Regions from separate parts of the Pseudoalteromonas sp. APC 3691 genome, predicted to be linked through region 4. Evidence: predicted binding sites of a transcription regulator. Region 4 holds the regulator's gene; each other region holds the start of a gene.
What was found. Region 4 encodes sigma-54, which starts transcription at its own class of promoters, with help from an activator protein. Its sites were predicted from a motif close to GTTGGCACGNNNNTNGNNT; they were not measured.

Region 1: the regulator sigma-54 is predicted to act here: its motif matches at 1,149-1,167, upstream of QL998_RS08260 (CsbD family protein).
Region 2: the regulator sigma-54 is predicted to act here: its motif matches at 1,276-1,294, upstream of QL998_RS13960 (BON domain-containing protein).
Region 3: the regulator sigma-54 is predicted to act here: its motif matches at 945-963, upstream of QL998_RS10385 (PA2169 family four-helix-bundle protein).

Annotation. Positions count from the first base shown of each region.
Region 1 covers NZ_JASDCB010000019.1:7,419-9,627, forward strand. Annotated here, with positions in the region: gene hrpB (ATP-dependent helicase HrpB) at 1-437, opposite strand, end outside; gene QL998_RS08255 (group II truncated hemoglobin) at 521-934, opposite strand; gene QL998_RS08260 (CsbD family protein) at 1,215-1,412, shown strand; partial or broken gene QL998_RS08265 (molybdopterin cofactor-binding domain-containing protein) at 1,482-2,209, opposite strand, start outside.
Region 2 covers NZ_JASDCB010000044.1:27,567-29,775, reverse strand. Annotated here, with positions in the region: gene srmB (ATP-dependent RNA helicase SrmB) at 1-1,096, shown strand, start outside; gene QL998_RS13960 (BON domain-containing protein) at 1,368-1,688, shown strand; gene QL998_RS13955 (methyl-accepting chemotaxis protein) at 1,905-2,209, opposite strand, start outside.
Region 3 covers NZ_JASDCB010000027.1:6,661-8,869, forward strand. Annotated here, with positions in the region: gene QL998_RS10380 (TonB-dependent receptor) at 1-85, shown strand, start outside; gene QL998_RS10385 (PA2169 family four-helix-bundle protein) at 458-901, opposite strand; gene QL998_RS10390 (LysR family transcriptional regulator) at 1,079-2,017, opposite strand; gene aceK (bifunctional isocitrate dehydrogenase kinase/phosphatase) at 2,037-2,209, opposite strand, start outside.
Region 4 covers NZ_JASDCB010000007.1:84,119-86,327, forward strand. Annotated here, with positions in the region: gene lptB (LPS export ABC transporter ATP-binding protein) at 1-277, shown strand, start outside; gene QL998_RS04090 (RNA polymerase factor sigma-54) at 347-1,846, shown strand; gene hpf (ribosome hibernation promoting factor) at 1,873-2,160, shown strand; gene ptsN (PTS IIA-like nitrogen regulatory protein PtsN) at 2,165-2,209, shown strand, end outside.

The DNA of each region.
Region 1 (2,209 bases), on a different contig from region 4:
TCTTCACGCAGCGCACTTTGGGTCTCGAGCGCAAAGGCAAGTGAGGTATCGGCTGCAATTGAACGCTCATGAAATTCATCAAATATCAGTAAATCAATATCGCTTAATTCGGGGTCGTTTTGCAACATGCGCGTTAGCATGCCTTCGGTGACTATCTCGAGGCGCGTATTAGCGCTTACTTTACTCTCGCCCCTAATCCGCAAGCCCACACTTTGCCCAACACTCTCGTTTTGGCACTTTGCTAAGTAGCTGGCTATATTACGAGCAGCTAAACGGCGAGGCTCTAGCATTACAATACGTTTAAAATGCCCATCGCGCATTAGTTGCAGCGGCAACCACGTAGATTTACCCGCACCAGGCGGCGCTTGTAATAACGTAATAGGATTACTTTGTAATGTAGTAACGAGTTGTTGATATATGTCTTGAACCGGCAGCACAGCTATTTACCCTAAATTGCTTTGCAGGCATTGTAACAAAAAACCGCAGCGACACCGCGGTAGATGTTTATTAATAATTGCTATTAACTACCCGACACCATTCTAATTCGATCTGCAGGCACTCGTAATTGCTGCATTAAGTAAATTTTAAATGGTGCTTCGTAAGGTTGCCCATCAACCGCTTTTTGCATGCATAAAAGCCATGCATCACTTTGCTCAATTCCTACATGTAAATGTTTGTGCGCTTGAGGAATGTTAATACTGCCAAAATGTTCAGCGTATAATTTAGGACCACCTAACCAGCCCGACAAAAAATAAGCGAGCTTTTTTCGCGATGCCGATAAGTCTTTTGAATGCATACTCCTTATATTTTCAGCCTCTTTTAAAGCGTCCATATTATCGTAAAACGCATTCACCAATTGTGTAATACCTGCTAACTCACCTGCCATTTTGTATGAGCAGTCACCCACTCCATATTCACACGTCTTAGTATTCATAACTCACTCAGCTTAACTACTTTGTTTAATACCTGCATATTAGCTTAAAACAAAAATTTAAGAATGAGTTACATCAAAGCGGCGTAACTTATGTCAGCAATAATTACAGGCTGCTATGTATATTTTTTAATAAATAGCGCAATATTAAAAACAAAATCGCTCAACATAAAAATATAACCAACTGATAATAAAAGCAATAAAACCATTATTATTCATTGGTACAAGGCTTGCTACTTTATAACTGACAGTTAATTCACTAACCTAAAGTAAGGATAAACTTATGAACAGCGATCGTATCGAAGGTAATTGGAAAGAACTTAAAGGTAAGGCTCAACAAAAATGGGGCGATCTTACCAACGACGATTTAGATAAAATTGAAGGTAGCCGTACAGAGCTAGTTGGTAAAATTCAGCAGCAATACGGTAAATCTAAAGAAGAAGCAGAGCGTGAAGTTGATGAGTTTGAAAAAGGTCGTTAAACCGCGTTAACCGCTTTTAAAAAAACCGCCATTTGGCGGTTTTTTTTGTTTAAGCTGTAGGTTATTTAGTTACGCTTTTAATTGGTTACCAATCGGTAACTGACTAATACGCTTTCCGCACGCTGCAAAAATAGCATTACATAATGCTGGCGCATAAACTGGTGTAGACGGCTCGCCTACTCCTGCTGGTGGTGCATCACTTTGTACAATTTCAACTTCAATCTCAAGAGGTGAGTCGCTCATACGCGGTACACGATAATCATGAAAGTTACTTTGCTGTACGCGCCCTTTATCAAAGGTAATACCATCGCTGATTGCAGTGGTAATACCATAAATAGAGCCACCTTGGGTTTGATTTTTAACTGTGTCGGTGTTTACAACCGTACCCGCATCAATGGCAACCCACGATTTAATTACGTTTAAATCGCCAGCATCCGACACTTCTACTTCAACTACCGTAGCTACATAAGTTAAAAAGCTTCTATGCGCTGCTATGCCTAAACCTCGACCTTTAGGAAGTTCTCGACCCCATTTACTCATGTCAGCTACTTTTTCAATAACATGGCGCAGCCTGCCAATATCTAAAGGATAAACCGCTTTATCGCCACCGTAATTATCGTATGTAGCATTTTGCTCTGTTACATCAACAATACGACTCGGACCTATAGTGTCTAGTAAATAGTCTTTTTGGTCGCGACCGGCTTTGTGCGCTGCTTCACCAATAAATGACTGAATAGCAAAGGCATGAAAAATATTTGATACAGAACGCATCCAACCAATTCGTGCTTTAGCAGGCG
Region 2 (2,209 bases), on a different contig from region 4:
TGCGCCTACTGGTACAGGTAAAACAGCGGCATTTTTAATTCCGGCTATTCAGTACTTACTGGATTTCCCACGTCGTGACCCTGGTTTTGCGCGCGTACTCGTTATGACCCCAACTCGTGAGTTGGCTTATCAAATTCATGAACAATGTGAACTGCTAGCTAAGCGCACACACCTAAAAATTGGTGTAGTAACAGGCGGTATTAACTACGGCACGCATAAAGAAATTTTTGAAAAAAATAACGATATTTTAATCGCCACACCAGGTCGATTAATGGAATACCTAGAAACCGAAAACTTTCATGCTGAACATGTAGAAATGCTTATTATTGATGAAGCAGATCGCATGTTAGATATGGGTTTTAAAAAAGAAATGAGCCGTATTTGTGACGAAGCTAAAAATCGTCGCCAATGTTTTTTATTCTCAGCAACACTTGAAGGTGACAGCGTAGAAAGGTTTGCTGAAAAAACATTAAACGACCCAGCTCTATTAGAAGCCGAATCGTCACGTAAAGAAAAGGCTAAAATTCACCAATGGGTACATTTAGCCGACGATTATCATCACAAACTTGAATTATTAGTTAATACGCTAAAAAATCCTGACGTAACTAAAGCGATTGTGTTTGTTAAAACTCGCGAACGCTTAGAAACATTGATTGGCGAACTTACAACTAATGATGTAAAAGCAGCGTGGTTACGCGGCGAAATGCCACAAGACAAACGTATGAAAGCCATGGAAAACTTCCACAGTGGCAAAACAAGCATATTAGTTGCTACCGACGTAGCTGCACGTGGTATTGACGTATCTGACATCAGCCACGTTATTAACTTTGATATGCCGCGTACTGCCGACGTATATGTACACCGTATTGGTCGTACTGGCCGTGCTGGTAAAAAAGGGATAGCAATATCGCTAGTTGAAGCACACGATATTGGTATTTTATATAAAGTAGAGCGCTACGTTGAACAAAAATTAAAACGCCGTGTAATTAGAGGTGTCGAGCCACAGCATAAAGAAGCGAAGCCACCAGCTAAAAAGCGTAAAGATCCAGTAAAAATGAAAGCCAAGAAAAAGGCTAAGGTTAAAAAGAAAAAGTAACCTAAAACATTTTTATACTAAGCCGGCTTTTGTCGGCTTTTTAATGCAAGCTTTATAGCTCTGTCACTTGTACCTGTTACATATGTAACCCAAGCATGTAACTCATACTCATTTAAATGTAATTTTTGCCCACCTGAATTTCCACTTAATAAAATCCCCTTATATTTCATAGCGTTAATATTGGCACCGAAATTGTAACTACAATAATAACCTAGCCGATGGAATTTCCATATTGTGGCTGCACTATTCACCGTAATGTAAGGATTAAGTTATGAACCGCTTCAAGTTAACTATCGCTTTAGTATCATTTTGTTGTTTATTTTTATTAGCTTGCGCTACAAAGGTAAGTGCAGCAACCAACATGGCCGTAGTAAGCAGTGTAGCCACTCAACCTAACTTACAACAAGCTATCACCAACACCCTACGAACTAATCCTAACCTAGCGTTAAGTGATATTCGTGTGCAGGTAAAAAATGGTGAAGTAGATTTATATGGTGAAGCACAAACTGGTTTTCAGCGCGCACTAGCTCAAAAGTTTTTAGAAAATATGGATGGCGTAAAAATCATTCGTAACAAAATTAGCGTTATTTAACATGTTAGAATAAAACATAATTATGTTGGAAGTTTGTAATTTACGAGCTCATCGGTTGCAGAGTGTCTCACCAACTCTAATATTTACTTATGCGCGTGCACTATTTGGCACGCGCTTATTTACGTCTTTTATGGTACGTCCCTGTAACATCCTACCGTAGTTATATCTGTATGATTAGCGTCATTAAATCAAAGATTTCTAAATTAATAGAGTAAGTTAAAGACTAAACTTTTGGGCCTCATCATTTAAACCGTTTGCCATCCTAGACAATTCGCTACTTGATTGTGCAATATCCCTAACTGCCTGCTCGGTCTCTGATATACCCATATTTATGACACCTATATTTCGTGATATTTCATCGATGGTGGTTGCCTGCTGTTCAGAGGCGGTTGCAATTTGAACAACCATATCAAATATTTCATCTACTGCTTTGCCTACATTACTATTGATTAAGTTTGCTTTCTTAGCTATTTCCTGAACTTGAGTTGTTTGTCCTACATTGTCTGTCATTGCTTGAACAG
Region 3 (2,209 bases), on a different contig from region 4:
AGGTGTGTTTGACTACTCACGTCGCTCGGCTCCATTTGGATTTAACGGTGCTTACTACTACGTAGGTGCAGAATACCGTTTTTAATTAATAACCTCCCTTTCGTTATTTAACTCAAAGGGCCGTAAGGCCCTTTTTTTGGTTTTATACCAACCTGCATAAATCTTTGATCAATTTAACGAATTAAATTGCACTATAACGTCGTTAAAAGTTTTTTATTTAGAACAACTAGATATAAAAACTTTTGCCTAGTTCTAGCGTAATTTTCTTAACGTTAAATAGACCCCATATATAAGCAGATTGGTATTAGCTTGGGCTGATTTTATTGATGATCATCAAGCCCATTCAAAATGAATTTCTTAAACAATATACTTTAAATACGATGTGAAGCGAGGCGTTGTATTAGAGGCAATAAAAAACCCAGCTCGAGGCTGGGTTCTAGTTGTGAGCTATGTAAGCTTAATGCTTTTGCATACGGCTCATTTCTGCATGGCAGCTTTGCATTGTTAATAATGTTTTAGCCAGTGCAGCTTCGCAGTCAGCTGGTTGCGGTTTATTCATTGCTGCTTTAATTTCTTCAAGGGTTTTATCTTCTACTTCTTCAAGCTCTTTTACATACGTGCTGTCGTTGTGTGAGGTGAAAGTAGTCAATAGGGCTGTGTACGCACGTCGTGCTTCAACTGCGAAAGATGAGCCATCTTCGCGTTCGCCTTTTTCATTAATTGCATATGGCTGCAAGCGCTCAACACTCACTTTTCGGGCATCTATCATACGCTGAAAAAGTGCACCAATAGCAGGGTCTTCAACTTTTTCCTGTGCTTTTTGATAAAAATCGATGCCGCTGTTCATAACTTGAATGATGTCAGTAATATGATTTACTTCTGATCCTTGATGGGTGTTCATAATGACCTCTTTAATTAAATGAATGTATAGTTCAATTTAATAAAAGCAATGTATGTTCCACGTTTCAATGGTTATGTAGTTATTTGATTTTATTGGTTTAATTTCATCTCAGTAGGGTGCTAAGTTAACAGGCAAAAAATTAACCTAGCAATTTTTACATTATATTGTGTAATAAAGTTATTTTAGCTCTTCAGCTACTTCAGCTACTTTTTGACGTAACCAAATGTGACTCGCATCGCGATGTAACAGTGGGCTCCAAATCATATCAAGCTCAAAAGGAGGAATTGGAAATGGTGGCTCTAAAATTTTAAGCCCCGGATCATCTAAATATATATTTGCGGCTTTTGAAGGAAGGGTCGCAATTAAATTTTTCTCTTTAGCTAAATGAATTGCTACATGGTAGTTACGCGTAAAAGTGGCAATATTACGATGCTTACCAAAGTGAGCAAGTGCTTCGTCAACCCAGCCAAGTTTTTGCACATCTTTAGGGTCCATGCCCACACCTACACCAAAACCTGTTTTACTCACCCATATATGGCGTGCTTTTAAATAGCTGTCGAGGCTAAAGTTTTCAATTATAGGGTTATCGGCTTTTACTAAGCAGCAAAAACTATCTTTCCAAATACGTTTATGATGAAAAGACTGTGGTAAGTTTTCAAAACGGTTGATTGCCATATCTACTTTACCGTTTTCTACATCATGAAAGGTGACATCACTTGGTGTGAGTATATCTAAAGTAGTATCGGGGGCTTCTTCGTGCAATTTACTTAAAAGCTTTGGTGCTAATGTACTTGCAGCGTAATCACTGGCCATTATTCTAAACACACGCTTACTTTGGCTTGCCTCAAATTCTCGATTAGGAGCTAGAGTTTCTTCAAGGGTCATTAATATGCCACGAATAACGGGTTGTAACTCCAAAGCACGCTCGGTAGGCACCATACCATCGCTGGTACGAACTAAAATAGGGTCGTTAAATAAGTTACGAAGACGTTTAAGGCCATTACTCATTGCAGGTTGCGTTATACTCAATTGATTAGCAGCGCGTGTTACGTTGCATTCTCGAAGCAATGTATCGAGGTAAACGAGTAAATTTAAATCTATTTTACTTATATTCATTGTGTGTGTCCTTTAGCGCTTACCAGTGGTGAATAAAGCGCTGTGCTGTCGGGTATGGGTAAATATGACTTACCTGACCATTTTTTATATTTTGTTGTGCCTGCTTCCAAAAGCTAACATCTATAAGCTCAGGATGAGTGCTGAGTAAAAACTTTTTATACATAGGGTTTGGCATTACAAATGTACAAAGTT
Region 4 (2,209 bases):
TGCGCTGGCAGCCGATCCTAAATTTATATTACTGGATGAACCGTTTGCCGGTGTTGACCCTATTTCGGTATTAGATATAAAGAAAATAATAGAACATCTTAAAAATCGTGGGATTGGAGTATTAATTACCGACCATAACGTAAGAGAGACCCTTGATGTTTGTGAAAAAGCCTACATTGTTTCTCATGGGGAGCTGATTGCATCAGGTACTCCAGAACACGTATTAAATGATAAAACAGTACGCGATGTTTACTTAGGCGAGCAATTTAGGCTGTAACATTTACGCCATGTCTTTAAGCATCTGCTAGTATTAATTATAACAACATAAAAGGATTGTTAGAGATACATGAGGCAATCACTACAGCTGCGCATGGGCCAGCAACTTACAATGACTCCACAGTTGCAACAAGCTATTCGTTTGTTGCAACTCAGTACATTGGATCTCCAGCAAGAAATACAAGAAGCTCTCGACAGTAATCCACTATTAGAGGTTGAAGAGGCAGACTATTCTGAAGACGCTGCTGGTAAAAACGAGCAAAAAGCTGATACCGATGACATAACTGTTAGCGCATCTGCTGATGATGCTCCGAGCGAATATGAACAAGATACTGGTGAAGCACTTGCAAAAGACACGCTAAGTGACGACATGGCTATGGATGTTAGTTGGGATGAGTACATGAGTGCCGCTCCTGCAGCCTCATCAGGTCCAATGCCTGAAGACGAATCAATATACCAAGGCGCCTCTACTGAAACGCTCCATGAGTATTTAATGTGGCAATTACAACTAACGCCATTTAGCCCTACCGATGAAGCCATCGCTATTGCGATTGTAGAGGCCGTCGATGATTCAGGTATTTTAACATTAAGCTGCGAAGAGATTTTAGAAAGCTTTAATCAAGAAAACGAAGATGATAACGAAGTCGAACTTGATGAAATTGAAGCCGTATTAAAACGCATTCAACTGTTTGATCCTGTTGGTATTGCTGCACGTAGTTTACAAGAGTGTTTGTGTATTCAGCTTAATCAATTTGATAAAGAAACACCTTACATTAATGAAACGAAAATGATTTTAACCGAGCATATTGATCTATTAGCAGCTCGCGACTATCGTACATTAATGAAAAAAACTAAGCTCAAAGAAGAAGAGCTTAAAGAAGTGATGACACTAATACATACTCTCAACCCAAAACCTGCAGATACTATTGTAAGGGAAGAATCTGAGTATGTTATTCCTGATGTGTCAGTTAAAAAAATTAAAGGCCGCTGGGTTGTCGAATTAAACCCAGATAGCATGCCTAAAATTCGTGTTAATAGCCAATACGCGGCAATGTCTCGCACTGTAAAATCAAGTGGCGACAGCCAGTTTATTCGCTCACATTTACAAGAAGCTAAATGGTTTATTAAAAGCTTAGAAAGTAGAAACGACACGCTATTAAAAGTTACTAATTGTATTGTTAAGCAACAACAAGGCTTTTTTGAACATGGCCCTGAAGCCATGAAACCAATGGTTTTAAATGATGTCGCTGAAATGGTAGAAATGCACGAATCGACAATTTCGCGTGTGACTACTCAAAAGTACATGCATACACCCCGTGGTATATTTGAGCTTAAATATTTTTTCTCAAGCCATGTAAGTACTGAAAACGGTGGTGAATGTTCATCTACAGCAATACGTGCGCTTATCCGAAAATTAATCGCAGCAGAAAACTCAGCAAAACCATTGAGTGATAGCAAAATAGCGGATATATTGGCTGAGCAAGGAATTAAAGTAGCAAGACGTACAATCGCAAAATACCGTGAATCTCTTGCTATTCCACCGTCAAATCAGCGTAAAAGTCTGATTTAAGACGCTAAACTAAGAGGGTAATGCTTATGCAACTAAACTTAACTGGTCGTCACGTAGAATTAACCGATTCACTAATAGACTATATTAATACTAAATTTGCGAAGCTTGAAAGACACTCTGATCATATTAATAATGTTCATGTCATTCTCGATGTAGAAAAATTAAATCAAAAAGCAGAAGCCACAATACACGTAAGCGGTGCTGAGCTATTTGCCTCTACAGAACATCAAGATATGTATGCCGCTATTGACTCGTTGATCGACAAGCTCGATCGCCAAGTAATCAAACACAAAGAGAAGCTTGCTCGACACTAATATGATGAAATTAAGTTCACTTATATGCCAGGACTGCAGCAAAGCTGCG